4 regions of the Thermobifida halotolerans genome follow, and region 2 is predicted to be linked to each of the others. Evidence: riboswitches for the same ligand, from Rfam matches in the RefSeq annotation. Region 2 holds a riboswitch; each other region holds the start of a gene.
The links. A riboswitch is a leader RNA that binds a small molecule or an ion and turns the genes downstream of it on or off. The one in region 2 is predicted to bind thiamine pyrophosphate.
Positions count from the first base shown of each region.

Region 1 (7,699 bases), 1.8 Mb from region 2:
CGGAGGTGTTCGTGGGCTCCGTCAGCGCGGGGAGACCGGTGTCAAAAGATCGGTCGGCACACTCGAGGCACCGGACGGTCTCGCCCACCGGATCGGGCACCACCGCTTCAAAGAGCTCCCCGTCACCGTCGGGCACGGACCGCGCGCCGGAGCGCTCCCCCGCCACCACAGCGATCCCTTCGACCGGATGCTCGCCGCCCGGGCCCGGCACGAGGGGCTGATCCTGGCCGCCCAGGCCCCGGCGATCCACAAGTACGGCGTGCCCGCCCGCTGAGCGGTCGGACCGCTCAGCGGGCGTTTCGGCTCCTCAGCGCGTCCCGGCCTGCGTCAGGCGGCGTTTGAACTCGGCGGCCGCCGCGCGCGGGTCCTCGGCCTCGGTGATGGCGCGCACCACCACGACCCGGCGCGCTCCGGTGGCCAGCACCTGGTCGAGGTTGTCCAGGTCGATACCGCCGATGGCGAACCAGGGACGGGTCGGACCGGACGCGGTGACCTTCGCCACCTCGCCGAGACCGGCCGCGGGGCGTCCCGGCTTGGTGGGGGTGGCCCACGCCGGACCGACGCAGAAGTAGTCGACGCCCTCCTCGCGGTCGGCCGCCGCGGCCAGTTCCGCGGTGTTGGTGGAGCGGCCGATCAGCGGGCGGTCGCCGAGGATCGCGCGGGCGTGGTGCACCGGAAGGTCGCGCTGGCCCAGGTGCAGCACGTCGGCGTGGACCGCGTGGGCGATGTCGGCGCGGTCGTTGACCGCCACCAGCGCCCCGTGGCGCTCGCACGCCTCGCGCACGGTCTCCAACGCGGTGATCTCCTTGCGCACGTCCAGGTTCCTGTCGCGCAGTTGCACGATGTCCACGCCCCCGGCCAGCACCTCCTCGAGGAACTCGGCGAGGTCGCCCCGCTCGGTGCGGGCGTCGGTGCACAGGTACAGCCGGGCTGCGGCGAGCCGTTCCCGCAGGGTCTGGTCCACGTCTTCCCTCCGTCGCTCCTGGCGCCGGGACCACCGTGCCGCGGAGGGTTCCCGGCGCCGACCATCTACAGCAGCAGCGCCTGGGCGCGGCGGCGCACCTCGGTGCCGCGGTTGGACCGGATGGCCTCGATGGGGGTGCCCGGGAGGCTGTCGTCAGCGGTGAACATCCAGCGCAGCGCCTCCTCCTCGGTGAGGCCGCTGTCGGCCAGGAGGGTGAGCGTCCCCTGCAGGCCCTTGGGGGTGGTGCCGTCGACGACGAACGCGGCGGGCACCGAGACCTCCCCCGCCCGGGTGGCGCCCAGCAGCTTGTGTTCGCGGATCATCTGCTTGACGCGGTTGGGGCTGACGTTGAGCGCCGCGGCCGCCTGCCTGAGCGTGAGCCACTCACCCACGAGAGCATCGGTGTCACGATCGATCTGGGTCACGGCTCCAATCTCCCACACCCCGCGCCCGGACGCCTCCCCTCACCGCCCGTGATCGCTTTGGGCGTACTCATCGGGTCTTTTCCCCGCCTGTGCGTGGGCGACCTAGAATGCGGACGGAAGCGAAATCCCCGCGGGAGCCGGGTGGAACCCGGCTGAGAGGGAGGCTGCCAGCCTCCGACCGCAGAACCTGATCCGGGTCATACCGGCGAAGGGAGTGGAGCGTTGTGGACACGCGCTCATCCCCGGACGTACTGGTCGTCGGGGGCGGGCTGATCGGTCTGGTCACCGCCTGGCGGGCGTCCCGCCTGGGCATGCGGGTGACCGTGGTCTGCGCCGAGGAGCCGGGCGCCGCGTCGGGGGTGGCCGCGGGCATGCTGACCCCCGCGACCGAGGCGGTCTTCGGCGAGGAGTCGCTGATGCGCTTCGGGCTGTGCTCCCGGGACCGCTACCCCGGCTTCGTCGCCGAGCTCGCCGAGGACACCGACGTCGACCCGGGCTACCGCACCGAAGGCACCCTCCAGGTGGCCTTCGACCCCGACGACCTGGCCACGCTCACCGAACTGGGCGAGGTGCGCGACCGGCTCGGCGTCAGGACCGAGCGTCTCACCTCGCGTGAGTGCCGCCGTCTCGAACCGATGCTGGCCCCCTCGGTGCGCGGCGGCATCCTGGCGCCTGACGACCACTCGGTGGACCCGCGCCGCCTGGCCGCGGCGCTGCGCTCGGCCGCCGCGGCGCGCGGCGCGGTGTTCGTGACCGACCGGGTCACGCGGGTGGTGGTCGACGGCGGCACCGTGCGCGGCGTGGCCCTGGGCGGCGGCGCCACCGTCGACGCGGGCCAGGTGGTGCTCGCCGCGGGCGTGTGGACCTCCCGGATCGCCGGACTGCCCGCCGGTGTGGTGCCCCCGCTACGGCCGGTCAAGGGGCAACTGCTGCGGCTGCGCACCCCGGCCGGGGCGGAGCCGGTCGTGGCCCGCACGGTGCGCGGCCTGGTCAGGGGCTCTCCCGTCTACCTGGTGCCGCGCGCCGACGGTGAGATCGTCCTGGGCGCCACCCAGGAGGAGATGGGCTTCGACACCCGGCTGACCGTCGGCGGGGTCTGGGAGATCCTGCGCGACGCCCGCGAACTGGTTCCCGGGGTCACCGAACTGGAGATCGCCGAGACCTGCGTGGGGCTGCGCCCCGGCCCGCCCGACAACGAGCCGCTGCTGGGGCCCACCCGGGTGCGGGGACTTCACCTGGCCGTCGGGCACTTCCGGCACGGGGTGCTGTTCACCCCGGCCACCGGGGACGCCATGGCCGAGGCCCTGGCCACGGGGCGGCTGCCCGGGTACGCCGACCATCTCGCGGCGGATCGCATCCCGTCCGCCACCTCACCATCGGAAGGGGTCGAACGACCGTGAACGCGATCATCAACGGCGAGGAGCGCCGACTCGATCCGGACACCACCGTGGCCGACGTGGTGCGCTCACTGACCAGCGCGGAGTCCGGGGTGGCGGTCGCGCTCAACGACGACGTGGTGCCCAGGACCGCCTGGGCGCAGACCGTGGTGTCCCCCGGCGACCGGGTCGACGTGCTCACCGCGGTCCAGGGAGGCTGACATGACCGACACCGTGGCCGAGACACCCCGCTCCGGCGTCGCCGAGGATCCCCTGGTGATCGCCGGGCAGAAGTTCGGTTCCCGGCTCATCATGGGCACCGGTGGCGCGCCGTCGCTGCGGGTGCTGGCCGACGCGCTGCGCGCCTCCGGCACCGAGCTGACCACCGTGGCGATGCGCCGGGTCGACCCGAGCGCCCAGGGATCGGTCTGGGACGTGCTGCGGGAGAACGGCATCCGGCCGCTGCCCAACACGGCGGGCTGCTTCACCGCGGTCGACGCCCTGCGTACCGCCCGGCTGGGCCGCGAGGCGCTGCGGACCGACTGGGTCAAGCTGGAGGTGGTCGCCGACGAGCGCACCCTGCTACCCGACCCGGTGGAGCTGCTGGACGCCGCCGAGCGGCTGGTGGACGACGGATTCACCGTGCTCGCCTACACCAACGACGATCCCGTGCTGGCCCGCCGGCTGGAGCAGGCGGGCTGCGCCGCGGTGATGCCGCTGGGCGCGCCGATCGGTTCGGGGATGGGCATCCGCAACCCGCACAACATCGAACTGATCGTGGAGGAGGCGGGAGTGCCCGTCATCCTGGACGCGGGGATAGGCACCGCCAGTGACGCGGCGCTGGCGATGGAACTGGGCTGCGACGCGGTGCTGCTGGCCACCGCGGTCACCCGGGCGCACGACCCGGTGCTGATGGCGCACGCCATGCGCGAGGCGGTGTCCGCCGGGCGGCGGGCGCGGCTGGCCGGACGCATCCCGGTCCGGCGCTACGCGCACGCCTCCTCGCCGGCGCGCGAGGACTGAACCGATCTCCGGGGAGCGGGTGTTCACCCTCCCGTTCCCCGGTGTTCGCCGTCGTGGACCGCCCCGCGACGAAGAAACCGTCTTGACACCGTCGGATTCCGTAATCCCCCGTAAACTGCCCCTCGTGGACATGACGGCTGCGGACGCGCTTGTTGGAACGACCCTCGCCGGTCGGTACCGGGTCGATTCGAGGATCGCCAATGGTGGCATGGCGACCGTTTTCCTCGCTCACGACCTGCGACTGGACCGTCGCGTGGCGTTGAAGGTGATGCATTCGAACCTGGCGCGGGACCCGCAGTTCGTCCAGCGGTTCATCAACGAGGCGCTGGCGGTCGCCAAGCTCTCCCACCCCAACGTGGTGCAGGTCTACGACCAGGGCAGCGACCGGGGGCACGTGTACCTGGCGATGGAGTACGTGCCGGGGCAGACCCTGCGCGAGTCGCTCAGGGCCCGCACCCGGTTCTCCCCCGTCGAGGCGCTGCGGATCATGGTCCCGGTGCTGGCCGGGCTGGGCGCCGCCCACCAGGCGGGCATGGTGCACCGCGACATGAAGCCCGAGAACGTCCTGATCACCCGGGACGGCCGGATCAAGGTGGCCGACTTCGGCCTGGCCCGGGCCGTGGAGGCCAGCCAGCAGGGTCTGACCAAGACCGGCACGCTCATGGGCACCGCCGCCTACCTGGCGCCCGAGCAGATCACACACAGCACCGCCGACGCCCGCAGTGACGTCTACGCGTGCGGGATCATGCTGTACGAACTACTCACCGGCCAACAGCCGCACACCGGCGACTCCCCGATCTCGGTGGCCTACCAGCATGTCAACGAGGACGTGCCGCGTCCGTCCCGGGTGGTGCCGGGCGTTCCTCCCGAGGTCGACTCGCTGGTGATGCGCGCCACCGAACGCGACCCCGCCTACCGACTGGCCGACGCCGGCCAGTTCCTCGCCGCGGTGTTCGCGGCGGAGAAGGCCCTGAAGCAGCGGCCGTCCACGCCGGAGACGGCCGCCACCTCCGTGGTGGAGGCGGTGCCCGCCGATCCGGCCCCGGTCGAGACGTCGGACGGCGACACCCAGACGCTGCACGCCGTCGACCTCCCGCCCGTGGACTACGACGACTACGACGACGACCGTCCTCCCGGGCCCGGTCTGCGCACCCCGCTGATGGTGGTCGGAGCGCTGCTGCTGGTGCTGGCCGTCGGGTTCGGCTGGTGGATGGTCGACGGCCGCTACGAGACCGTTCCCGACCTGGTCGGCCAGGAGAGCGACGAGGCCCGCCGGGACCTGCGCGCCCTGGGTTTCCGGGTCGAGACCGCCGAGGAGCCGACGTACAGCGACGACGCCCCCGTGGGCACCGTGGCCGGTACCGATCCGGCGGCCGGGGACAAACTGCTGCCGGGCACGCTCGTCACCCTCATCCTGTCGGACGGGCCGCAGCACGTGGAGATGCCCGACGTCGAGGGCTCCTCGGTGGCCGAGGCCCGCGACGCCCTGGAGGACGTGGGGCTGACCGACGTCGTGGAGGACGAGATCACCTCCTACGACAACCCTCCGGGGACGGTGATCACCTCCAGGCCCGCACCGGGGGAGCAGGCCGACCGCGAGGAGAGCGTGACGCTGACCATCAGCGCGGGCTTCCCCGTGCCCGACGTGGTGGGCCAGAACGTGGACGACGCCAAGAGGCTGCTGGAGGCCAGCGACCTGGAGGTCGAGGTCGTCGAGGAGAACAACGACGAGGTCCCCGAGGGCCAGGTCGTCTCGCAGTCCCCCGAGGCGGAGACCACGGTGGGAGCGGGGCAGACCGTGACCCTCACCGTCTCCTCCGGACCCGAGATGGTCGAGATCCCCGACATCCGCGGTTGGAAGGTCGACAAGGCGCGCAAGGAACTCGAGGAACTGGGGTTCACCGTCACGGTGCACCAGGTGATCGGCGACCGCGTCGACGACTACAACCCCAAGGGGGAGGCGCGGGAGGGCGCCGAGATCGAGATCTGGACCTCCCCGTTCGGCCGGGGTGACGACGACGACCGGGCCTGGTTCCCGTTCGGCTGAGCGGGCGTCCGGGCGGCGCCCGCTCAGTCCAGGGGCGGTCCCTCCCCGGGCTCCTCCTGGTAGGAGTAGCGCTGCTCGGCCCACGGGTCGGCGACGTTGTGGTAGCCGCGCTCCTCCCAGAACCCGCGCCGGTCGACGGTCAGGTACTCGATGGCGCGCACCCACTTCACGCTCTTCCAGCCGTACAGGTGCGGAACCACCAGACGCACCGGGTGTCCGTGCTTGGGGGACAGTCGCTCCCCGTCGCGGTGGGTGGCCAGCAGCACGTCGGGGCGGAGGAAGTCGTCCATGCGCAGGTTCGCGCTGTAGCCGTACTCGGCCCAGACCATGACGTGGGTCGCGTCCTCGGCCGGCGGGGCGAGCTCCACCAGGGTGGCGGCGGCCACCCCCCGCCACCGGACGTCCGTGATCGTGAACCTGGTCACGCAGTGAAAGTCCGCGACCACGTCGACGCGCGGCAACTCCTCGAACTCGGTCCAGTCCCACCGGTACTGCCCCGCCCCCGCCGTGGCACCGTAGACCCGCAGGTCCCAGCGCTGCGGGCGGAACCGCGGCACCGGGCCATAGTGCACGGCGGGCCATCCGCTCGGCACATACTGCCCTGGTGGCAGCCGTCGCTCAGACAATCGCTCTCTCTCCTGCTCATCGGTGCATTGTCATCCTTTCAGGTTCTCGTTCCCCCTCCCATGCCCCCCACGGCTTCACCATCGTCCTCCCCGTGCGCTATAGTCGCTCCCATGCAGCGGAACTTCTGGCGCTTTTATGGCTACCGGCCCACGGGATCGGTCGCCCGACAAGCGCTGCGCTGACACGGACGACTTCGAAGCCCCGGGCCGACAGGCCCGGGGCTTTTTTGTCTGCCCGGACCTCCCGCTGCGTCCCACTTTCCACACCGCGTGTAAGGACAGCGTTCAATGGTCATCGTCATGGCACCCGACGCCACTTCCGACAACATCGACTCAATCGTGGACCTCGTCGCCTCCGCGGGCGGTGCGGCCTATGTGACCCGGGGTGTGAGCCGGACCATCATCGGGCTTGTCGGCGATGTCCAGCGGTTCGGGAGCCTCGACCTGAGCGCCCTTCCGGGCGTCGCCGACGTACTGCGGATCTCCACCCCCTACAAGCTGGTCAGCAGGGAGAACACCACGAAGCGGTCGGTGGTGCGCGTGGCGGGCGTGCCGATCGGCGGCGACCACATGACGGTGATCGCCGGACCGTGCGCGGTGGAGACCCCCGAGCAGACCCTGGAGGCGGCGCTGATGGCCCGGCGCGCGGGCGCCTCCCTGCTGCGCGGTGGCGCCTACAAGCCGCGCACCTCCCCCTACGCCTTCCAGGGGCTGGGCGAGGCGGGCCTGAAGATCCTGGCGGACGTGCGCGACGAGACGGGCCTGCCGATCGTGACCGAGGTGGTGGACGCGGGCGACGTGGAACTGGTCGCCTCCTACGCGGACATGCTGCAGATCGGCACCCGCAACATGCAGAACTTCGCGCTGCTGCAGGCCGCGGGCGAGGCGGGCAGGCCCGTCCTGCTCAAGCGCGGCATGAGCGCCACCATCGAGGAGTGGCTGATGGCCGCCGAGTACATCGCCCAGCGCGGCAACCTGGACATCGTGCTGTGCGAACGCGGCATCCGCACCTTCGAGAAGGCCACGCGCAACACCCTGGACATCAGCGCGGTGCCGGTGGCGCAGGCGCTGTCGCACCTGCCGGTGGTCGTGGACCCGTCGCACTCGGGCGGCAAGCGCGACCTGGTGCTGCCGCTGTCGCGCGCGGCGGTCGCGGTGGGCGCCGACGGCATCATCGTGGACGTGCATCCGAGTCCGGAGACGGCGCTGTGCGACGGGCCGCAGGCGCTGACCGGCTC
Region 1 is NZ_CP063196.1:578,149-585,847, reverse strand. It holds gene thiE (thiamine phosphate synthase) at 308-964, opposite strand; gene NI17_RS02605 (Rv2175c family DNA-binding protein) at 1,030-1,389, opposite strand; TPP riboswitch at 1,510-1,620, shown strand; gene thiO (glycine oxidase ThiO) at 1,614-2,789, shown strand; gene thiS (sulfur carrier protein ThiS) at 2,786-2,986, shown strand; gene NI17_RS02590 (thiazole synthase) at 2,988-3,788, shown strand; gene pknB (Stk1 family PASTA domain-containing Ser/Thr kinase) at 3,919-5,835, shown strand; gene NI17_RS02580 (molybdopterin-dependent oxidoreductase) at 5,859-6,461, opposite strand; gene aroF (3-deoxy-7-phosphoheptulonate synthase) at 6,750-7,699, shown strand, end outside.
Region 1: linked by a shared signal. The riboswitch ahead of thiO (glycine oxidase ThiO) and the one ahead of tenA (thiaminase II) in region 2 are both predicted to bind thiamine pyrophosphate.

Region 2 (7,699 bases):
CTACGGCGAGCCGCAAAGTAGCTCGTGATCCGTCTCTCCCGGGGGTCAGGCGCGACGGGGAGGGGGCGGGCAGGCCACTCCGGCCTCGATGGCGGCGTCGGTGCGCGGGGTCTACGGCGTGATCTGGCGCTGGACGTGGTGTTCGGCGGCCACGGCCGGGTGGGCACAGGAGATCGACCCCTCTTCGTCCAGGACGTGGACCTCCAGATCGTCGGCGCAGAGGGGTTCTGCGGGCGGTACCCAGGCCGCCGTGTCGGATTCCCGGCCGTGCGGCGCGTCGGACAGTAGGGTCCGGGTCTCCCCGGGACGGCGGGCGCGGGGCGGGTGGTGGCCTCCAGGGTGTGCGACAGCGCGCGCACGTGGCGGGGGTCGACGGCGACGGTCTCGCCGGAGTCGCGGACGCAGGCGCGCGGGTTCCGAGACTCCCGGACGGCTTCACCGGGGAACCCGTACGCCAATGCTCGCATCCTGCCGCTTCCACGGCGGGTTCTCCACGGCCCGACCGGCCCCTGTCCTACCTGGAGGAGCAGTTCCTCACGCACGTTGAGAAGGGCAGGTGACCTCCCAGGCCGCCTCGATCATCCGGAAGACGTCGTCCACCGCGGCCTCCGGATCGGCCGCCTCACGGGCCAGCGAATAGGCGTCGACCACGAACCTCGCGATCGCCCGGCAGGCCGTCGTGGTCTGTGACAGGTCGAGATCGGCGGCGATGGCCGTTGCCAGCGACTCCGCGTGGCGCAGCCTCATCGACTCCTCGTACTCCCGCAGGGCAGGTGATTCGTCGACCATGCGCCAGATCGGGGCGGCGCTGTCCACCGTGCAGTGTCGCACCAGGGTCTGGATCTCTCGGCGTAGCGCAGGGATGAGCGGCTCGTGCGGCGTCCGGCCGGTGACCGCCTGCGTGAGGCGTTGCTCGAAGTCTTCGTCCTGCGTCGCGTATCGCGACGTCGTGCAGCGACTCCGCGCCGACGCTCTGCTCGACGAAGAAGAACCCTCCCCGTTCTTCTCCCGTCTCAACGATTCGGGACACCGGGAATCCCCGGTCCGCCAGCATGCGCTGGAAGTCTGCTTCGACGCGCACCTCAGCGCCGCCGGTCCGTTTGAACAGGGTTCCGTCTCCGGTTCCTGTCCTGGTTCCACACCTCGGTGTTCCGCCTGGAAACCCTCGACGCCTATGTGGCCGGCAACGAACGCGAACCCTACCGCCGTTTCCTGGCGGGTCTCCCCCAGGACCTGGGGTGGCGGCGCCCCTGGCAGCGACTGGTCCGCGACATCCGAACCAGCGGACGCGGCATAGGCCGCGTCCACATCGTCCCCGACGAACTGACCGACTACCTGAAGTTCGAACTCACCTGCGCCTACCCCTCCAGCGTCGACGCCGGAGAGGACGTACGCATCCTCAGCAGGGCAACCGCCGACTCGCTGGGCCTGCCCGACGGGGAGGACTACTGGCTGTTCGACGACGAACGCTCGGCACTGCTCCACTACGACGACGACGGCGAGTTCCTCGGCGTCGAGTTCGCCGATCCAGCTCGCGCCGCCCAGCACGCCGACTGGCGGCGCACCGCCCAGACCGCCGCGATCCCCCTGGACGACTACCTCAAAACCGTTGGCCTGTCAGCCGAACGCTGACCAATCCCTGGAGCGCCCATAACCGACCACCTGTTCACCGACGCCGACTTCCGCAAGTCCGACCGCAGCGGCGACTTCGGCTGCGTCGAAGCCGCCATCACCCACCACACCCCCGACACCATCGGCCTGCGCGACTCCGTGCATCCCCGACAGACCGTCCTCGGCTTTCCCCCTGCGGAGTGGACCGCCTTCACCGCAGGACTCGACGAACTCTGACCGACCGCTCGTGGGAGGCCAACGGCTTCCCACGGGTTCCGTCATCTGGCTGGGGGTACTGGTTTTCCCTTAGTGGCTGAGGAGCAGTTCTGGTTTCTCGGTGGCCTGCGTCGCGGTTGCGGGAGTCACGTATCGCCACGGTGCCGGAAACCCCGATCTTCGCGTAGTCGGCGTCGCCGGTGCTGTGGCTGTTCCTGCCTCGCGGCAGGGTTGCCGTCGTATGAGTCTTCTTCCTCCGGGAAGAAGTGCCAGGAAACGTCAGAGCGCCGCGAGGGGGCGAAGTTCGCCGTGGACGGCTCCGGCGGGGCATCATCGCCAACGACTTCGTGAGTTCGGCTCAGAGTGTTCCGTACCGGGTGTGACGGAGGCTCTGGTGTGCCCTGGTCGGCTGCCCCCGCGCGGACGGGCAGAAACCGCCACCACCCCGCGAAGCTTTGTCGCGTATCTGGCGCGGCCCCCGCACACCCCCGACACCGCCCGACGGCACCCGTACACACGACGAAGGCCCTGCCACTGCGTTTCCGCAGTTCAGGGCCTTGGTCTAGCTGGTCTCAGCGAGCGCACTCGGAGGGATTCGAACCCCCAACCTTCTGATCCGTAGTCAGATGCTCTATCCGTTGAGCTACGAGTGCTGGACTGTGTTGTGCTGCGGCGCTGCTCCGCGCGCCGACACGAAAAACTGTAGCACAGCGCGGGGGATGGCTCGGACGGATTAATCCGGGGGTGAGGTCGGACAGCCGTTAGCCGTGGGGGATGGAGGGAAGGGCGTACCGCGAGACCGTGAGCGCGACCGAGAGGAGCCCGGTCATGACCACGACAGAGCGCGAGGCGCGGATCGTCGAGCAGGTACCCAAGCAGCTGTGTGTGGGCGGACACTGGCGGGACGCCCGGTCCGGAGCGACGTTCAAGGTGGAGGACCCCTCGACCGGGGCGGTGCTGTGCGAGGTGGCCGACGCCGGGCAGGCCGACGGGATGGACGCGTTGGAGATGGCGGCCGACGCGCAGTCCTCCTGGGCCGCTCACCCGCCCCGGGAGCGCGGAGAGATCCTGCGGCGCGCCTACGAGTTGCTGATGAACCGCCAGGACGATCTGGCGCTGCTCATGACCCTGGAGATGGGCAAGCCGGTGGCCGAGTCCAGGGCGGAGATCGCCTACGCCGCCGACTTCTTCCGCTGGTTCGCCGAGGAGGCGGTGCGGATCGGGGGCGGCTACTCCGTCTCCCCGAACGGGCAGACCCGTTTCCTCGTCATGCGTCAGGCGGTGGGGCCGTCGCTGCTGATCACGCCGTGGAACTTCCCCATGGCGATGGGCACCCGCAAGATCGGTCCGGCGGTGGCGGCGGGCTGCACCATGATCCTCAAGCCCGCCCAGCAGACCCCGCTGTCGGCTCTGGCGCTCGCCGAGATCCTGCGGGAGGCCGGGCTGCCCGACGGGGTGCTCAGCGTGCTGACCACCACCGACGCGGGCGGGCTGACCGGGCCGCTGCTGGGCGACGGCCGCCTGCGCAAACTGTCGTTCACCGGGTCCACCCAGGTGGGGCGCACTCTCATCAGGCAGAGCGCCGACCAGGTGCTGCGCACCTCCATGGAACTGGGGGGCAACGCCCCGTTCATCGTCTTCGACGACGCCGACCTGGACGCCGCCGTGGACGGGGCGATGCTGGCGAAGATGCGCAACACCGGTGAGGCGTGCACCGCGGCCAACCGGATGTACGTGCAGGCCGGGATGGCCGAGGAGTTCGCGGGCCGCCTCAGCGAACGCATGGCCGCGCTGCGGGTCGGCCGCGGCACCGAGGCCGAGGTGGATGTGGGACCGCTGATCGACGAGAAGACCCGCTCCAAGGTGCAGGGGCTCGTCGACGACGCGGTGGACCGCGGTGCGCGGGTGCTGGTCGGTGGGGAACAGGAGGACGGCGCGGGCTACTTCTACCGGCCCACCGTGCTCGCCGACGTTCCCAAGGACAGTGAGGTGTCACGCACCGAGATCTTCGGCCCGGTCGCGCCGGTCATCCCCTTCGAGACCGAGGAGGAGGTCTTGGCCGAGGCCAACAACACCGAGTTCGGTCTGGTCAGTTACGTGTTCACGCAGAACCTGGGGCGGGCGCTGCGGGTGTCGGAGGCGTTGGAGACCGGAATGGTCGGACTCAACCAGGGGATCGTGTCGAACCCGGCGGCCCCGTTCGGGGGAGTCAAGCAGTCCGGGCTGGGACGCGAGGGCGGAACCGTCGGCATCGACGAGTACCTGGAGACCAAGTACGTCGGCATCGCCGGACTGTGACCGACCGGTGAGACGCGAAGACCCCGCCGGGCGAACCCGGCGGGGTCTTCACTGCTGTGGGTTGGTGCGGCGGTCGCCTCACGGCGGAGTGCGCAACGCGGCTCCGGAGACCGTCCGGGACGCCACCGAGGTGGTGTCCGGACGCGGTATTCCGCGAAGGCTAAGGGTTGGAGCCCGGGGGACACTTGCTACCGCACCGACCCACACCCTGCACAACAGGGTGGCTACTCGCATCATTCCCCAGCCGGAAACTTTTTTCTCCCGCGCCTCCGGTGCGCCCGTGGGCGGGAGGTCGCCGGCGGGGTCTTCACTGCTGTGGGTTGGTGCGGCGGTCGCCTCACGGCGGAGTGCGCAACGCGGCTCCGGAGACCGTCCGGGACGCCACCGAGGTGGTGTCCGGACGCGGTATTCCGCGAAGGCTAAGGGTTGGAGCCCGGGGGACACTTGCTACCGCACCGACCCACACCCTGCACAACAGGGTGGCTACTCGCATCATTCCCCAGCCGGAAACTTTTTTCTCCCGCGCCTCCGGTGCGCCCGAGAGGGCTCCACCGGGTGGCGGGCACCGGGTTCGGGACCTTTGGCAGTGGTAATCGAGTCGTTCGGCGCGGCGCCCCCGCACCGGGGCCGCTACGGTCGAAGGGAGGAGACAGAACCAGGGAGGCAGCCATGCCGCAGGCGAGCACGCCTGACCCGATCAGGGTGTTTCTGGTCGACGACCACGAGGTGGTGCGCAGAGGCGTCGCCTCGCTGCTGGAGGACGAGGGCGACCTGCGGGTGGTCGGCGAGGCCGGTACCGCGGAGCGGGCGCTGCACCGGATTCCCGTGGTCAGGCCGGACGTGGCGGTGCTCGACGTGCGGCTGCCCGACGGTTCCGGGGTCGAGGTGTGCCGCGAGATCCGGTCCGGTCACCCCGAGATCGCCTGCCTGATGCTCACCTCCTTCGCCGACGACGAGGCGCTGTTCGAAGCGGTCATGGCGGGCGCCGCCGGATACGTGCTCAAGCAGATCCACGGATCCGACCTGGTCGGAGCGGTGCGCACGGTCGCGGCGGGCGGTTCGCTGCTCGATCCGCGAAGCACCGGACGCATGCTGGAGCGGCTGCGTGAGAACAGCGGCAGGCCCGACCCGCTCGCCGTGCTCACCCCGCAGGAACGGCAGATCCTCGACCTCATCGGGGAGGGCCTGACCAACCGGCAGATCGGGGAGCGGCTCTTCCTCGCGGAGAAGACCGTGAAGAACTACGTCTCCAGCCTCCTGGGGAAGCTCGACCTCAAGCGTCGCACCCAGGCGGCGGTGCTCGTCGCGCAGTTGCGGGCGAAGAACGAGATCTGACTCTCCCCGGGAGGACAGAGCGCTCAGAAGGGAAAACACGCATGAACGTGGAGGGGCACAACGCGGTCGCCACCGACACGGCCGGGTTGGAGGTGCTCGCACGGGAGGAGTGCCTGCGGCTGCTGTCCCAGGCCCCGATCGGACGCATCGTCTTCACCGACCAGGCGCTCCCCGCCGTCCAGCCGGTCAACTTCGCCATGCTGGGAACGGACATCATCATCCGCACGTCGCCCGGGTCCAAGCTCGCGCAGGCCACCCAGGACACGGTGGTCGCGTTCGAGGTGGACGACTACGACGTGACGGAACGCACCGGCTGGTCGGTCATGGTGATCGGTCTCGGCCGGGCGGTCGACGACCCCGCGGAGCGGGCGGTGCTGGAGGCGCTGCCGCTGAACCCCTGGGCGCCGGGGTCCCGTTCGCACTACATCCGCATCGTGACCGACATCGTCACCGGGCGGCGCATCCCGACGAGGCGCTGACCTCCTCCGCGGCTCCTCCGTCGATCCCCCTTCCCCGGGGCCGGCGGCGACCGCCCGCTCGGCCGGTCCGGCGGCCATCGCGTACCCCTCACTGTCGGACGCGGAGCGGAACGGCTAGAGTGGCGGACGTAACCACGCGGGGTGTCCCATACGGGGACTGAGACGGGCCGCGGGCCCGAACCCGTCGAACCTGATCTCGTTAGCACGAGCGGAGGAACGGTGGGCGTACTTCCTGTTGCCGCCGATGAGACCGGCTTCACCGCCGACCTGGGGCGTCGGCACTCGGACCTGTTCGAAGCCTTCTACCAGCATCCCTTCCTCAAGGGCATGCGCGAGGGAACCCTGGCCAAGGAGCAGGTGCTGCACTACGTCGGTCAGGACCACCAGTACCTGACCGCCTACGTCCGCTGCTACGGCCTGGGACTGGCGCTGTCGCCCGACCGGGAGTGGATGCGGTTCTTCCACGACAGCGCCGCCTTCATCCTCGGTGAGGAGAGCCGGGCACACGAGGCGCTGTGCGAGTACGCGGGCGTCTCCTACGAGGAGGCGCAGGTCGACCGGCTCGCTCCCAGCGCGCAGGCCTACATCAACCACATGACGGCGGCGGGGCACGACACGCTCGGCGTGCTGCTGGCCGCGCTGCTGCCGTGCCCGTGGACCTACCTGTGGGCGGCGAGGCGTTTCACCGAGGAGACTCCTCTCGCCGCCGACCACCCCTTCCACGGCTGGTGGGACTTCTACGTCGAGCGTTCCATGACGGAGAAGCTCCTCACGCTGCGTTCCCGGCTGGACGTGCTGGCCGCCGAGGCCGGTCCCGCCGAGCGGGAGCGGATCGAGCGTGCGTTCGTGGCCAGCTGCCACTACGAGGTGCGGTTCTGGGAGATGGCGTGGTCCCTGGAGGACTGGACTCCTCCGAACGGGACCTGATTCTTCTGGAGGGTGTGCCGGTCCGCGCGGCCGGCACACCCCGGGCCGTCCCGTCGACGGTGGCTACAGCGGCAGGCCCTCACCCAGCAGACCCTTGCCCACCAGGCCCTCCGTGGACAGGCCCAGCGACTTGGCGGGGTCCTCGGCGGCGGGCTGCGCGGGAGCGGCGCCGCGCTGCGGCACGACGCCCGGCGCGGAGCCGGTGACCGAGCCGACGGTGTCGCTGGTGGAGGTCTGCTCGGTGGCCCCGCCGAGGAGCGACTCGACCTCACCCTGGTGGACCATGGACTGGTGCTCGATCTCGTCGAGCATGACCTGGAGGGTGTCCTTACCCTCGGGCAGCACGGCCAGGTCGCCCGACACCATCGGCTCGTCCTCGGACTCCACGACCGGCGCGCTCATGTCGACGATCTCGTTTCCGGCCAGGTCGCCCGGCAGCGAGTCCGTGGGAAGCTGCTCGCCGGGCAGGCTGACGCCCATCCCGTCGAGCGGGTTGGTGAGGTCGTCGGCGGTCGGTGCGGCGGCGGAGGCGACGCCGCCGCCCAGGGCGAGGAGACCGGCGGTTCCCGCGGAGAGGACGAAGGTCTTCACGGCGGAGCGGATGAATTCGGACACGGGGATTCCTCCCTGATCGTTGTGAAGGGAATGACACGAGATGTGCGACCGTGCGCTGGAGTCTGCGTGTGGGTGCGCGATTCCGTTGCGCCGGCGCGTCAGCCGAGGGGTTCGACGGGCCGCCCGGCTGACCTGAACCCCGCGATGGACGGGTGCGCGGAACTCAGGTCAACCCCCAGAGCGGGCTGGGAACGCGGGCCGGATCGGGTGCGGAGGAC
Region 2 is NZ_CP063196.1:4,264,403-4,272,101, reverse strand. It holds gene NI17_RS19175 (hypothetical protein) at 535-831, opposite strand; gene NI17_RS19170 (DUF6879 family protein) at 1,126-1,632, shown strand; gene NI17_RS19165 (DUF397 domain-containing protein) at 1,636-1,848, shown strand; tRNA gene NI17_RS19160 (tRNA-Arg) at 2,408-2,480, opposite strand; gene NI17_RS19155 (NAD-dependent succinate-semialdehyde dehydrogenase) at 2,656-4,125, shown strand; gene NI17_RS19150 (response regulator) at 4,795-5,460, shown strand; gene NI17_RS19145 (pyridoxamine 5'-phosphate oxidase family protein) at 5,502-5,939, shown strand; TPP riboswitch at 6,067-6,174, shown strand; gene tenA (thiaminase II) at 6,159-6,866, shown strand; gene NI17_RS19135 (hypothetical protein) at 6,930-7,481, opposite strand.

Region 3 (7,699 bases), 1.1 Mb from region 2:
GCCACCAAGTACAGCGAGGCGCTGCTCGGCGTGAAGTACCGCCGCAAGGACGCCAGGGGCGAGCAGAGCGGCGGTCCGATGTTCTACCTGCGCCACGGGATCGGCGGCGGGTTCGGCATGGTCCTCGGCTCCCTCTTCGCCCTGTTCGGCGCGGTCGCGGCGTTCGGCATCGGCAACATGACGCAGGCCAACACCGTGGCGGCCCAGTTGGGCAGCGTGTGGTCGGTCCCCACCTGGGTCACCGGGGCCGTGATGGTCGTCGTCGTGGGCGCGGTCGTGCTGGGCGGTATCAGGAGCATCGGCCGGTTCGCCGCGGGCGTCGTGCCGATCATGATCGTCGCCTACATCCTCATCGCGGTGGTCGTGCTCATCGTGCACGTCCCGGAGATCCCGGCGGCGCTCGTCCTGGTCTTCACCGACGCCTTCAGCGGTGCGGCGGCCACGGGTGGCCTGCTCGGCTCGGCGCTGCTGTTCGCGATCCAGCAGGGCGTGGCGCGCGGCATCTTCTCCAACGAGTCCGGTCTGGGCACCGGCGGTATCGCCGCGGCCGCGGCGAAGACCGACCAGCCCGTCCGCCAGGCCATGGTCTCCATGACCCAGACCTTCATCGACACCATCGTCGTGGTGACCATGACCTGCCTGGTCATCATCGTCACCGGGGCCTGGGAACAGGGCAGCAGGGACGACGGCTCGCTGATGACCTCCCTGGGCATGGCCGAGGGACTGAGCCGCATCTCCCCGGCGCTGGCGCCGCTCGGTGAGTACACCGTCGCGATCGCCGTGGTGTTCTTCGCCTTCACCACGCTCGTCGGCTGGTGCTACTACGGCGAGCGCTGCATGGACTACCTCTTCGGCCGGGTCGCGGTGGTGCCGTTCCGCCTGGTGTTCGTGGCCGTGGTGTTCGTCGGCGCGACCACCGAGCTCAACCTGGTCTGGACGTTCAGCGACATGGCCAACGGGCTGATGGCGCTGCCCAACCTGCTCGGTCTGCTGCTGCTGTCGCCGATCGTCGTCGCCGAGACCAAGAAGTACTTCGCCAACCCCAACTGGCGCGACCCCGACCTGGTGGACGTCAAGTCCTAGGCCGCGGCCGGGCCCGGAGGGACCAGCCCTGCGGGGGTGAGTCGGTGCGGGCGGGTGGGAACCCCGGGGTTCCCACCCGCCCGCACCGCTGTGTGCGGTGTCCGGACCGGGGCGCCCCGGGTGCGCCGACGAACCGGAGCGGTCCCTGGCCCAGCGGGCCGGGGGCGAGAAGACCTACCTGCCCCACCAGGCGTGGAAGTGGTGGACCGGCCCCTTGCCCTTGCCGACCTCGAGTTCGTCGGCGTGGCGCAGTGCCTCGGTGAGGTAGTCCTTGGCCTCGCGCACCGCCTGCGACCAGGTGGGCCGCTGCGGGCGCAGCGCCGCGACCGCCGAGGACAGCGTGCACCCGGTCCCGTGCGTGTTGGTGGTGGACACCCGTTCGGCGGTCAGGACCTCCGCGGGGGCGTCGGCCGACAGCAGCAGGTCGGTGCTGGTGGCGCCGGACAGGTGGCCACCCTTGAGCAGCACCCGCCGGGGGCCGAGGGCGAGCAGCCGCTCGGCCTGGGAGCGCATCTGCGCCTCGTCGGCGGCCTCGGCCTCGCCCAGCAGGTCGGCGGCCTCGGGCAGGTTGGGGGTGATCAGGTCGGCGCGGGGAAGCAGTTCGGTGCGCAGCGCCTCCACGGCGTCGGCGGCCAGCAGGCGGTCGCCGCTCTTGGCCACCATCACCGGGTCGACGACCACGTTGGGCAGGTCGTAGGCGTCGATCGCCGCGGCCACCACCTCGATGACCTCGGTGTTGGACAGCATGCCGATCTTGACCGCGTCCACCCGCACGTCGGTCAGCAGGGTGTCGAGCTGGCTGCGCACGAACGCGGCCGGAACGTCGTGCACCTCGCTGACACCGGTGGTGGTCTGCGCGACCAGTGCCGTCACCACCGTCATGCCGTAGCCGCCGAGCGCCGAGAACGCCTTCAGGTCGGCCTGGATGCCCGCTCCGCCGCTGGGGTCGGTGCCCGCGATGGACAGGATGTTGTGACTCACCGGGACGTCCCTCCGCTAGTACTACCTAGTTCAGGTTCAGCGGGTGTTCTCTCAGCCGACCGGGAGGGTCGGCACCCCGCGCCCACAGGGCAAGGCTAGCAACGCGACGCCGCCCCTCCGACGGCGCGGAGGGGCGGCGCGAGCGGTGCGGGAGGCCGGGAGAGGGCCTTCAGGGCGCCCCGGCCCGAGGGGGCCGGCGGCCTCGGCTCCCCGACGCCGGTACGGGCGGCGGGATCAGTGCAGGACCTCGTCGCTGTCCCCGGACCGGACGGAGGGAGAGGCGGGCCCGGACGGTTGCCCACCGCGGGCGGTCAGCCGGTACTCGACCAGGATGATGCCGATGACCAGGGCCGCGCCCACCAGGGCCAGCACGGCGCACAGCACGAGGTTGTCCTGGGGGGCCAGCAGGCCGCGGCCCTCGTCCTGCCACGGCCACAGCGCCCGCAGCGATCCGGCCAGCAGTCCCGTCATCACCACCAGGGTGAGGTGGTGGAACCGGTCCAGCAGCCACTGCAGCAGTTTGACGAACAGGGCCAGGCCGATGATCGCGCCCGCGGCGAAGGTGGCGATGTAGCCGAGGTCGCGGTTGTTGATCGCGTCCATCGTCGTGGTGTACAGGCCGAAGGTGAGCAGGAAGAACGAGCCCGAGACCCCCGGCAGCACCAGCGCGCAGATCGCGACCGAGGCGGCGCCCATGACGATGAGGGGGTTGGGCTCCACCTCGGAGGGGGGCAGGCCGGTCAGGAAGAACGCGGCCGCCGCCACCGCGAGCGCGATCAGGTAGTCGCCGATCCTCCAGTGCCGCCCGGACGCCGAGTAGGGCACCCACAGGGAGGCCAGCACCAGCCCGAAGAACAGGGCGTAGGACTCCTGGGGGTTGTGCTCGACCAGGGGGGCGAGCAGTCTCGCCGCGACCAGCACGGTCAGGGCCATGCCCACCAGCAGGGCGAGGATGGTCCCCCAGTCGGCCCTGCCGAACTCCTCGCGGGCGCGGGCCAGGCCCCTGCCGCGGACGAGGTCGGCGGCCAGCAGTCTGACCCCGCTGACCACGTGGCCCGCCGAGCCGATGAGCGTCTCGTAGACGCCGGTGATCAGCGCGACGGTTCCGCCGCTGATACCGGGGACGACTTCGGCGGTTCCGATGAGGCCGCCGCGCACGCCGTTGAGCAGATGGGTGCCGATTGACTTCGCCATGTCCTACTTCTCGTCGTGAAAGGGGAGTCGGGCACGTCCCGCACCGTGCCGGGGCGGGTGCGGGGTGTCGACGCCCAGCGGAAACGGAAGGGCTGCCTGGCGCGGTGCGCTCGCGGGGAGGTCGATGTGGTCCGGCAGGCAGGCACCAAGTGTAGGGCGGAGCGGGCTGACACGGCGACAGAGCCGCACCGCCGCCGTCGGCGCGGGTACAGCGGCGCGGTGCTCAGCCGGACAGCGCGTGCTGCGGTTCGCGGGCCACCCTGGAGGCCCACCGGTAGTCCTGCTTGCCCACGGCGGTCCGCCTGACCTCGTCCACCACGCGGATCGTGCGCGGCACCTTGAATCCGGCGAGTTGGACGCGGCAGTGGGAGCGCAGTTCCGCGTCGCTGGGCCGCCGCCCGGGAACCAGGGAGACCACGGCGCTGACCCGCTGGCCCAGCCGCTCGTCGGGGGCGGCGACCACGATGGCGTCGGCCACCCCCGGATGCGACTTCAGGACCGCCTCGACCTCCTCGGGGTAGACCTTCTCGCCGCCGGTGTTGATCACCGTGGACCCGCGGCCCAGCAGTTCGACGGACCCGTCCGCCGCGACGGTGCCGTAGTCGCCGGAGATCGCCCAGCGGCGGCCGTCGGCGTCCACGGGGAAGGTCTGCGCGGTCTTCACCGGGTCGTTGTAGTAGCCCAGCGGGATGCGTCCGGTGCGGGCGATGCGGCCGATCTGCTCGGAGCCGGGCGGCAGCGGGCGCAGCCGGTCGTCGAGGACGGCCACGCTCGCTCCCATGGAGAAGTAGCGCGTCTTTCCGTTGCCCGTCGCCGACGCCGCTCCGCACACGCCGGTCTCGCTGCCGCCGTAGCTGTCGTTGACGGTGATGTCGCGGCGCCAGGACCGCCACAGACGCCGCGCGGTGGGGGTGAGCGGGGTGCCGCCGGAGCTGACTGTGGTCAGCTCCGCGCACCGGCCGGGGCTGCGCAGCAGTTCCTGGGCGAGGGGGCGGGCCATCGCGTCGCCGACGCACTGCACGATCTGCGCGTTCTCGCGGTCGGCGAGTTCCACGATGCGGGTGGGGGAGAAGACGCGGTCGGTGTTGAGCACCGTCGTCGCCCCCCGGAACAGCATGCTCAGGGCGTTCCACTGGCCGGCGGCGTGCATCAGCGGTCCCAGCACCAGCATGCGCAGGGGGGTGGCGCGTGCGGCCCGTTCGGCGACGGCCACGGCGTCGGCGGCGCGCGGTGTGCCGGGGCGGCGCTGTTCCAGGGCCACGCGGAAGATGTCCTCCTGGCGCCACATGACGCCCTTGGGGTAGCCGGTGGTGCCGCCGGTGTAGAGCAGGTACAGGTCGTCGCCGCCGGTCGCGGGCAGCGGTGTGGCCGAGCGCGCGGCGGCGGCCAGCGCGTCCTCGTAGTCGACGCCGTCCACCTCGGCCGGGGAGTCGTCGTCGATGAGGACCACGTGGCGCAGCAGCGGCAGGTCGCGGCTGATCCCGGCGACCGTGGCGGCCAGGGAGCGTTCGGCGACGAGGGCGACCGCGTCGGCGTCGTCCAGCAGGTAGCGCAGCTCGGCCGCGACGTAGCGGTAGTTGACGTTGACGGGCACGGCTCCGGCGCGCCAGGCGCCGAACGCGGCCTCCAGCCATTCCGCGCGGTTGAAGCACAGGATCGCCACGTGCTCGCCGGGGCGGATGCCCGCGTCGAGCAGGTGCCGGGCGACGAGGGTGGCGCGGGCGTCGAGGTCGGCGTAGGTGAGGCGGCGCGCCCCCGCGACGACGGCGAGCCGCCGGGGTGCCGCGGCGGCGACGGCGGTCAACAGTCCGGACAACGAGAGGTCCGCTCCACCGTGGGAGCCGGCCCCGGATCCCAGAACTCGCATTTCGGTCATTGTGCCCCTGTCGCTGTTGTGCCCGTGAGCGGGTGTGAGGATCGATCCTGCATCTATGACGTGGGTCACACTCAGTTGGGGTCGGTTATTGGAAAAGGTGGAAAGGTGCGAAGAAATGCCTGGTCAGAAGGGGTGTGAAAAAACGGCGGAGGCGTTTCCCCAGTGTCGGCGGGTCACATCGTCACCGGACGTGTGCCCAAGGTCACTGTCGGGTGGGGGTGACTTCGGCGCGGTGGAGTGCGTGGAGTTGCTCACGGACGTCCATCAGCGCGAAGCCGAGCAGGTTCTGCCCGCGCCACCGGGAGACGTCCCCGGCCCGCTCGTCGTCGGCGGCCAGACCGATGCCCCAGATCCGGTCGACCGGACTGGCCTCGACCAGGACGCGCTCCCCGGTGCCCAGCAGGAAGTCCCCCAGGTCCCGGTGCTGTCCGAACTTGGCGAGGTTGCCGCGGACGACGACGGCGCGGCGGTGCCCGACCCACGTCGTCTCGTCGAATCCCCGCACCGTGCGCCCCAGCTTCTTGGCCTCGCCCGGGTGGGCGGCGGCCAGCACCGCCTCCCGGGCCTCCCCGTCGCCGAACAGCCGCGCCTTCTCCGCCATCATGAAGTGCTCGGCGGTCCGGTAGACGGTCTCCTCCAGTGTGAAGGGCGCCTCCCACCACTGGCTCAGGCAGCCGGGGCCGACCCCTCCGCCGCGCGGCGGCCGGTGCCCCCAGAAGAACAGGAACCTGAGCCGCTCGCCCCGCTCCTGCGCCCGGGCGAGTTCGGCGGCGTCACGAGCGTGCATCCGGACCTCCTCTCCGCTCCCGTCCCCGGCGCGGGCACCGGGGGCACCGGCACGGGCCGCACCGGGACCGGGTGTCGCCGATGACATCCCCCGATCGTCCGAGCGGGCGCGTCACCGTCCGATGACGCGGGTATCCCGAACAGACAACGATCAACGGCGATCGGAGCGACCCATGAACAGGACCCGTCCGCCCACCCCGGCGGAGACCGACGGAGCGGGAGGCAACCTCCCCGCCGACCGCCACATCGCCCTGGCCGAGAGGTACTCGGCGCACAACTACCACCCGCTGCCCGTGGTGCTCGCCGAGGGCGACGGCGCCTGGGTGACCGACGTCGAGGGCCGCCGCTACCTCGACTGCCTGGCCGGGTACTCGGCGATGAACTTCGGGCACCGCAACCCCGAACTGCTCGCCGCGGCCCACCGCCAACTGGACCGCCTGACCCTCACCAGCCGGGCCTTCCACCACGACCGGTTCGCGCCCTTCGTCACCGCGCTGGCCGGACTCGTCGGCAAGGACCGGGTCCTGCCGGTCAACACCGGCGCCGAGGCCGTGGAGACCGCGATCAAGGTCGCCCGCAAATGGGGATACGAGGTCAAGGGCGTTCCCGACGGGCGGGCCCGCATCGTGGTGGCGGGCGGGAACTTCCACGGCCGCACCACCACGATCGTCTCCTTCTCCACCGACCCCGACGCCTACGGCGGGTTCGGCCCCTACACACCGGGCTTTTGCGTCGTCCCCTACGGCGACGCCGGGGCCGTCGCCGACGCGGTCGACGCCGACACGGTCGCGGTGCTGGTCGAACCGGTGCAGGGCGAGGCGGGGGTGATCGTGCCGCCGCCCGACTACCTGCCGCGCGTGCGCGAGATCTGCACCCGGGAGAACGTGCTGCTCGTCGCCGACGAGGTGCAGTCGGGGCTGGGCCGCACCGGAACCGTGCGGGCCTGCGAGCACAGCGGAGTGGACGCCGACGTCTACCTGTTCGGCAAGGCGCTGGGCGGCGGGCTGCTCCCGGTCTCGGCGGTCGTGGCCGACGCCGCGGTGCTCGACGTGATCCGACCGGGACAGCACGGCAGCACCTTCGGCGGCAACGCCCTGGCCTGCGCCGTGGGGGAGACCGTGGTGCGCCTGCTCCGCGAGGGCCCCTACCTGGACAACGTGCGCCGTCTCGCCCCGGTGCTGCGCGCCCGGGTCGAGGAGTTCGTCGGCGGCGGGGTGGTCGCCGCGCGCTGCGTCGGCCTGTGGGCGGGCCTCGACGTCGATCCGGCGCTGGCCACCGGCCGACAGTTGTGCGAACGGCTGCTCGCCAGGGGCGTGCTGGTCAAGGACACGCACGGCTCCACCATCCGGCTCTCGCCGCCGCTGGTCATCGGCGAGGAGGACCTGCACCGGGCGCTGGACCGCCTCGCCGAGGTGCTGGCGGACCTGCGCGCCGGCCGGTGACGCGGCGCGGGGTCACGCCGTCTCGGAGGCCAGCACCTCCGGAGTGGCGCCCGCCACCACGTCCCGGGTCGCGTAGAGGGGGCGGTCCGGACCGGTCTCGATCTGGTCGACCACCAGTTCGCCGACGGCCCGGTGCCCGTCGGCGTCGGGGTGGAAGGTGCTGCGGTCCAGGGTGACGCCCGTGGCGAGGTCGCGCAGCAGCACCCCGTTGACCCAGGGATCCTCCGCGCCGATCTCGTGGCCGTCCAGCGCGTGGTAGACGTCCACGAACTCCACGCTGCCCACCATGTCGGCCTCGACGATCGCGGAGTCCTGCACCCGGACCGCCTCCTCCAGT
Region 3 is NZ_CP063196.1:3,144,951-3,152,649, reverse strand. It holds gene NI17_RS14115 (alanine/glycine:cation symporter family protein) at 1-1,083, shown strand, start outside; gene thiD (bifunctional hydroxymethylpyrimidine kinase/phosphomethylpyrimidine kinase) at 1,258-2,064, opposite strand; TPP riboswitch at 2,055-2,153, opposite strand; gene NI17_RS14105 (DUF368 domain-containing protein) at 2,299-3,258, opposite strand; gene NI17_RS14100 (acyl-CoA synthetase) at 3,482-5,134, opposite strand; gene NI17_RS14095 (NADAR family protein) at 5,337-5,921, opposite strand; gene rocD (ornithine--oxo-acid transaminase) at 6,094-7,362, shown strand; gene NI17_RS14085 (SGNH/GDSL hydrolase family protein) at 7,375-7,699, opposite strand, start outside.
Region 3: linked by a shared signal. The riboswitch ahead of thiD (bifunctional hydroxymethylpyrimidine kinase/phosphomethylpyrimidine kinase) and the one ahead of tenA (thiaminase II) in region 2 are both predicted to bind thiamine pyrophosphate.

Region 4 (7,699 bases), 1.1 Mb from region 2:
CTCGGAGGTGACGGTGACCTCGGCTCCGTAGCGGTCGGTGCCCGGGGTGAGTTCGCGGAGTGGGACGAGGGGCTGGCGGCGGCCCTCGGGAGTGTAGAGGACCACGCCTACGCCGAGCGCCTCGTGCCCTTCACGGAACACGGTCGCGCGCACGGGGAAGGTCTCGCCGACGACGGCCTTGGCGGTCCCGGCTTCGACCACGGGCGAGACGTCAAGAATGGGAAATCGTCCGATCACGGGTGCACCATCGAGATGTTGAGGTGTGGGCGGTTTGGTGGGTTCTGGTGGATTTGAGGGCGGATGATGGAGTTTGGGCGCGGCAAATAGCCCGAAAGGTCACCTGTGTGGGTTTTCGGGATGGAGTGGTTGGGTCGTTCCTGTGTCTATCGTCAGGCCGGATTCCCCGCTCTCCGACAGTCCGAAGGGATTTATTTTTGTGAGACTAGTCACAGATTCGCCGGCTGTCCAAGAGGAACACCCGGAGGTTCGGGAAACCGGAAAGGCGGACGGAGGGCGGACCCGCTCCGGCGGCTCCGGCGCCTCTCCCACCTGCGGACTCCCTGTCCTCTTCATGTAAACAACGCGAAACACGGGAGAATTCTCCGTGACACAGGGCGGGGTTAGCATCGCCGCGCCCGCTGTTTCCGCCGCGAGGGTCAAGAGTTTTTCCGGAAAGAGTAAAACTTTTACAAAAACGCCCTCGCCGCGAATGATCCCCGACCGCCGGGGGATGATTCGCCGACATTCGGGACGGGGCGGCGTGGAAGGCTCGCATGCGGCCGGTCTGTTGGTTAGCCTCCCGTTTGTGAAGGCCATTCGTAGGTTCACCGTCCGCACCGTTCTGCCCGACGAGCTGGCTTCCCTGGGCAGGCTCGCCGCCAACCTGCGCTGGGCGTGGCACGCTCCCACACGCGCGGTGTTCGCCGCGGTCGACCCCCAGACCTGGGAGTCCGTGGGCCGCGACCCGGCCCGGCTGCTCGGCGAGGTCCGCCCCGAACGACTCCGTGAGCTCTCCCGTGACGCGGAGTTCCGCGCCCGACTCGACGAGGCCGCCGCCAACCTCGACCGCTACCTCGACTCCCCGCTGTGGTACCAGCGGTTCGCGGAGGGGGCCGAGACCGCGCCTCCCTCGGCGATCGCCTACTTCTCCGCCGAGTACGGCCTGGACGCCGCGCTGCCGCAGTACTCCGGCGGACTGGGCATCCTCGCCGGAGACCACCTCAAAAGCGCCAGCGACCTGGGGGTCCCCGTCATCGGCGTGGGACTGCTGTACCGGCACGGCTACTTCTCCCAGTCGCTGTCGTCCGAGGGATGGCAACTGGAGCGCTACCCCGAGATCGACCCGCGCGGCCTGCCCATGACCCGCCTGGAGGACGACGGGAGCCCGGTCTGCGTCACCGTCGCCCTGCCCGACGACCGGCTCCTGACCGCGCACGTGTGGGTGGTGCGCGTGGGCCGGGTGCCGCTGCTGCTGCTGGACGCCTGCCAGGAGGACAACGACCCCGAGCTGCGCGACGTCACCGACCGTCTCTACGGCGGCGGCAACGAGCAGCGACTGCGCCAGGAACTACTGCTGGGCATCGGCGGGGTGCGGGCGGTGCGCGCCTACTGCGCCCGCACCGGCCACCCCGTGCCCGAGGTCTTCCACATGAACGAGGGGCACGCCGGGTTCCTGGGCCTGGAGCGGCTGCGCGAGTACATCGAGACCGTCGGCCTCGACTTCGACGAGGCCCTGGAGGCCACCCGGGCGGGCACGGTGTTCACCACCCACACGCCGGTGCCCGCCGGAATCGACCGGTTCCCCCGGGACCTGGTGGAGCGCCACTTCAGCGGCCCGGTCGCCCTGCCCGGGCTGCCCGTCGAGCGGGTCATGGCACTGGGAGCCGAGACCTACCCGGGCGGCGACCCGGACGTGTTCAACATGGCCGTGATGGGCATGCGGCTCGCCCAGCGGGTCAACGGGGTCAGCCGCCTGCACGGCGCGGTCAGCCGAGAGATGTTCGGCGGGCTGTGGCCGGGCTTCGACGTCGACGAGGTCCCCATCACCTCGGTCACCAACGGCGTGCACGCGGCCACCTGGGTGTCGGAGGAGGGGATGGAGACGGCCCGGTCCCTGGTCGCCGACCCCGAGGAGTTCGACACGCCCCGCGGCTGGGAGCGGATCGTCGACAAGGGCGAGGACGAACTGTGGCGGATGCGCTGCCGGTTGCGCGAACGCCTGGTCGCCGAGGTCCGTGCGCGGCTGCGCGTCTCGTGGCGGCAGCGCGGGGCCACCGAGGCCGAACTCGCCTGGATCGACGACGCGCTCGACCCCGACGTCCTCACCGTCGGCTTCGCCCGCCGGGTGCCCTCCTACAAGCGGCTCACCCTGATGCTGCGGGACCGGGAGCGCCTCGCCGCGCTGCTGCGCCACCCCGAGCGGCCCGTCCAGATCGTCATCGCGGGCAAGGCGCACCCCGCGGACGAGGGCGGCAAGCGGCTCATCCAGGAGATCGTGCGCTTCGGCGACGACCCCCGGGTGCGGGACCGCATCGTCTTCCTGCCCGACTACGACATGGCGCTGGCGGCCGCGCTGGTGCGCGGTTGCGACGTGTGGCTGAACAACCCGCTGCGCCCGCTGGAGGCGTGCGGCACCTCCGGTATGAAGTCCGCGCTCAACGGCGGCCTCAACCTGTCGGTCCGCGACGGCTGGTGGGACGAGTGGTTCGACGGCTCCAACGGCTGGGCGATCCCCACCGCCGACGGCGTGAGCGACCCCGACCGGCGGGACGACATCGAGGCCGCGGCACTGTACGACCTGTTCGAGGAGCAGGTCGCGCCGCTGTTCTACGACCGGGACGAGGCCGGACTGCCCAAGCGGTGGCTGGAGATGGTCAAGCACACCCTGGTCTCGCTGGGGCCCAAGGTGCTGGCCACCCGCATGGTCCGCGAGTACGTGGAGCGCCTCTACCAGCCCGCCGCGGTCTCCTCCCGGCGGCTCGTCGCCGACGGGCAGCGCGGCGCCCGCGAGCTGGCGGCCTGGAAGCGGCGGGTCCTGCACGCCTGGCCGGGGGTGCGCATCGAGCACGTCGAGGTGGCCGGCAAGGACGGACCGCCGCAGCTCGACGGAGAGCTCGTGGTGCGGGCCACCCTCGTGCTGGGCGGGATCGACCCCGAGGACCTGAGCGTGGAGGTGGCCCTGGGCCGCGTCGACGAGGCCGACGAACTGGTGGAGCCGTCCTTCACCGAACTGACGCCCCTGGAGGACCGGGACGTCGCGCCACCCCTGGTGCGCTTCGCCGGGACGGTCCCGCTGGACCGCGCGGGCGCGTGCGGCTACACGGTCCGGGTGCGGCCCAGGCACCCGCTGCTGACCCATCCGGCCGAGATGGGCGTGGCCGTGGTCCCCGAGCCCGCCACCGGGATCGGCGGTCTGGTGCTGCGCTGATCCGCCCGGCCCGCCCGGCCCGCCCGGCCCGCGCGGGCCGGGCTCAGCAGCGCCTGGACGGGCGGGGGTGCGCGCCGAGCAGTCGGCCAGCCATGTCGCTGGGGGCGGCGACCTCGTCGGAGGCCAGGGGGCGGAGAAGCGCTGCTCGGCGTCGTCGTGCGTCCCCTCGAACAGACCGTCGCCGACACCGCGGCCTGGTACCGCGCCCACGGCCGCCCTTCCCGGCCACCGGCCGCTGACCCGTCTTCCGCCCCGAGAGGAACCGCGACCCCACCCGCCCCGAACGCCACACCGCCGCGGCGGCCCGGACCGGGAAACGGCCGGGGCGGCTTGACCCGCGGCGCGGGCGTACGGCCATAATGATGGGGACAACCGAACGACAGGGGAGCGCCTCAGCGCTGAGAGTGCGGCACAGCCGCAGACCCTTACACACCTGATCTGGGTAATGCCAGCGAAGGAAGTCGTGGGAACCGCCACCGGTGGCGTGCTCTCGCGCACCGGTGCTCCCGGTGCGCACCACCCACACCGCCGGTGTGCGCTCTTGGCCGCAGAGCCCTCCGTCATGCGCGAAGGGACGACGACCATGACCACCCCGGCCGACCCCCAGTCCGGGCGAGACCTCAAGACCCTGCTGAACTGGCGCACCGTGGACATCGTGGTGGCCGCCGTCATCGGCGTCGCCGTCGGCATCGTGTTCTGGCTGTGGAGCGCGCTGTGGAGCGCCACCACCGGCCTGTTCGCCTTCTTCCCGCCCGCCCAGGCCGTCCTCTACGGCATGTGGATGGTGCCCGGAGTCCTCGGCGGGCTCATCATCCGCAAACCCGGTGCCGCCCTGCTGACCTCCCTGGCGGCGGCCTCCCTGGAGATGGTCCTGGGCACCGCGTGGGGAACGGCCGTGCTGGTCTCCGGTGCCCTCCAGGGACTGCTGAGCGAACTGGCCTTCCTCGCCCTCGGCTACCGCCGCTGGGGCATGGGCGCGGCCGTCCTGGCGGGAGTCGCCGGGGGAATCTCCCCGGCCATCCGGGACAACATCACCTCCCACATCACCTGGCCGCTGTCCCACCAGATCGCCTACGGGGTGATCGTGCTGATCAGCGCGGGCGTCATCGCGGGAATGGGCTCCCGGGTCCTCACCACGCGCCTGGCCGCGGCCGGGGCGCTGGCCCCCTTCCCCTCCGCGCGGGGATGACCCGGTGTCCGCCGCGAACCGCGACGGCGGCCCCGGCGCGCGCGTCGAACTCTCCGGCTGGGGCTGGAAGCACGCCGGGCGCGCCGAGTACACGCTGCGCGATGTCGACCTGGTGATCGAGCCGGGCGAGCGCGTCCTGCTGCTGGGCGCGTCCGGCGCGGGCAAGAGCACCCTGCTGCACGCGCTCGCCGGACTCGCCGGACCCGACGGCGCCATCAACGGGGAACAGGAGGGCCGCCTGCTCGTCGACGGGGAGCCGGCGGCCCGGCGGCGCGGCGCGATCGGCCTGGTGGCCCAGGACCCCGAAAGCCAACTGGTGATGGCCCGCGCCGGGGACGACGTCGCGTTCGGACCCGAGAACCTGGGTGTGCCCCGCGCGGAGATCTGGGCGCGCGTGGACGAGGCGCTCGCACGCGTCGGCTTCCCCTACGGGCGGGCGCACTCCACGGCGGCGCTGTCCGGCGGCGAGAAGCAGCGGCTGGTCATCGCCGGAGTACTCGCCATGCGGCCCCGGATGCTGCTGCTGGACGAACCCACCGCCAACCTCGACCCGGCGGGCGCGCGCCTGGTCCGCGACGTCCTCGCCCGACTGCTGGACGACACCGAGGCCACCCTGGTGCTGGTCGAGCACCGCGTCGCCGACGTGGTGGACCTGGTGGACCGGGTCGTGGTCGTGGAACCGGGCGGCGGGGTCGTCGCCGACGGCGAGCCGCGCGCCGTCTTCGCCGAGCACGGCCGCTCCCTCGCCGCGGGCGGGGTGTGGGTGCCCGGTCTCGACCCCGTGCCCCGCACGTGGGCCGCCCCCGGCGGCCCCGCGCTCGTCGAGGCCGTGGACTGCTCACTGCACACCCCCGGCGGGCCGGGCCTGGGCCGCTTCCGGCGGTCCAGGCCAGTCCTGCACGACGTGAACGTCACGGTCGACGCGGGCACCGCCACCGCCCTGACCGGGGCCAACGGCGCCGGAAAGTCCACGCTGCTGACGGCGCTGGCCGGACTGGGCCGACCGCGGGCGGGCCGGGTGCTGCCGCGCGGCCCGCTCGCCGACGCCGACCCGAGGCCGCTGGCGAAGTGGCCCGCGCGCCGCCTCGCCCGGCACGTCGGCACGGTGTTCCAGCACGCCGAGGACCAGTTCGTCACCGCCACCGTGTACGACGAACTGCGGTTCGCGCCGCTGCGCGCCGGAACGGGCGAGTCCGAGACCGCCGCGTGGGTGGACGAACTGCTGGACCGGCTGCGGCTCACCCGGCTCGCCGACAAGCACCCCTACACCCTGTCCGGCGGGGAGAAGCGGCGGCTGTCGGTGGCCACCGCGCTCAGCTCCGGCCCCGCGCACGCACCCGACGCGCTGGTCCTGGACGAACCCACCTTCGGCCAGGACACCCGGACGTGGCTGGAGCTCGTGGAACTCCTGGACGGCCTGCGCTCCCAGGGGCGGGCGATCGTCATGGCCACCCACGACACGCTGCTGCTGCGCCACCTCACCGACGTCGAACTGCGGGTGGCCGACGGCTCGGTCACCCCCGTCGCACGCACCGGAACGGATGTGGGCCGATGAACCCCGTGCCCCCGGTCGGCCAGGTCGACCGGACCGGGCGGACCGACGAGCAGGCTTTCCGGCGGCCGGTGGGCGTGCGTTCCTGGCTGCTCGGCGTCAACCCGGCGGCCAAGCTGATCGCGGCGCTGGTCATCTCCTTCGGGCTCATCCCCGCGGTGGACCCGGTGACCGGCGGCGTGGTGCTGGCAGTGACGGCGGCACTGGTCCCGTTCAGCGGCATCAACCGGACGACCCTGCTGGTCCTGAGTGTCCCGTTCCTGCTCATGGGCGCCTCCACCGGGCTGGTGAACCTCCTGTACGGGGAGGAGGGGGCCTCGGGAGCGCTCGGCGCGGCGGTCCGGCTGCTGGCCATCGCCCTGCCCGGCCTCCTGGCCGGGGCCAGCAGCGACCCCACCGACCTGGCCGACGCCCTCGTGCAGCGGCTCAGGGTGCCGGAGCGGCCCGCCATGGGTGTGCTCGCCGCGCTGCGGCTGGTGCCGCTGCTGGCCGACCAGTGGCGCACCATCACGCTGGCCCGCCGGGCGCGCGGCCTGGAGGCCGGACGCAGTCCCGCGGCCGCGCTGTCGATCTTCTTCGGGCGGGTGTTCGCGCTGCTGGTCCGGGCCATCCGGACCGGGACCCTGCTGGCGACGGCGATGGACGCCCGGGCGTTCGGGACGGGGCCGCGGTCGCACGCGCGGACCAGCCGGTGGCGGGTGGCCGACAGCCTGCTCGTCGTCTCCAGCGTGCTGCTGCTCGGCGCCGCCTACACGGTCTCGGCCCGTCTGGGCACGCTGAGCCTGCTGTTCGGCTGAGGAGGGGAGCGGGAGAAGAGGGGACGCCCCCGGGGTCACCGGACCGGGGGCGTCCCCTCACCGTCCGATCCTGCCCGCGCCGTCCGGCCCCGGACGGCGGCCACGCCCGCGGGTGACCGTTTCGAAAGACAGATCGGGGCAACCGTTGACGTTCGGGCGGTGGAGGCACTTCCCCGGAGGACTCTCCCGAAGACGACGGTCGGTCCGCGGCTCCGGCCGCTGCGGGCGGGGCGCCGCGTCGGCCGCAGCGGCCGGGGTGATAGGGAGAAGGGGAAGACTCGGTCAACCCAGGCAACGCGGGGAAGCACGGGAGAGGTGTTGGTATGGGCGAGTTCGTGCGTGTGGAGGCCGACCCCGATCACCCGGCGGTCGCCGTGATCAGACTCGACCGGCCCAGGATGAACGCGCTCAACAGCCGGGTCCAGCGGGAGATCGCCGAAGCCGCCGCGCGGGTCGGCGCGGACCGGTCCGTGGCGGCGGCGGTCGTCTACGGCGGGGAGCGGGTGTTCGCCGCCGGAGCCGACATCAAGGAGATGGCGGACATGGGCTACGCCGACATGGCCGCGCACTCCCGCACGCTCCAGGACTGCTTCACCGCCGTGGCCCGGATTCCCAAGCCCGTCATCGCCGCGATCACCGGCTACGCCCTCGGCGGTGGCTGCGAGCTGGCGCTGTGCGCCGACTTCCGGGTCGCCGCGGACAACGCCAAGCTCGGTCAGCCCGAGATCCAGCTC
Region 4 is NZ_CP063196.1:5,405,590-5,413,288, forward strand. It holds gene NI17_RS23905 (alpha-1,4-glucan--maltose-1-phosphate maltosyltransferase) at 1-237, opposite strand, end outside; gene glgP (alpha-glucan family phosphorylase) at 806-3,427, shown strand; TPP riboswitch at 3,799-3,904, shown strand; gene NI17_RS23915 (ECF transporter S component) at 4,011-4,616, shown strand; gene NI17_RS23920 (ABC transporter ATP-binding protein) at 4,621-6,171, shown strand; gene NI17_RS23925 (energy-coupling factor transporter transmembrane component T family protein) at 6,168-6,965, shown strand; gene NI17_RS23930 (enoyl-CoA hydratase/isomerase family protein) at 7,289-7,699, shown strand, end outside.
Region 4: linked by a shared signal. The riboswitch ahead of NI17_RS23915 (ECF transporter S component) and the one ahead of tenA (thiaminase II) in region 2 are both predicted to bind thiamine pyrophosphate.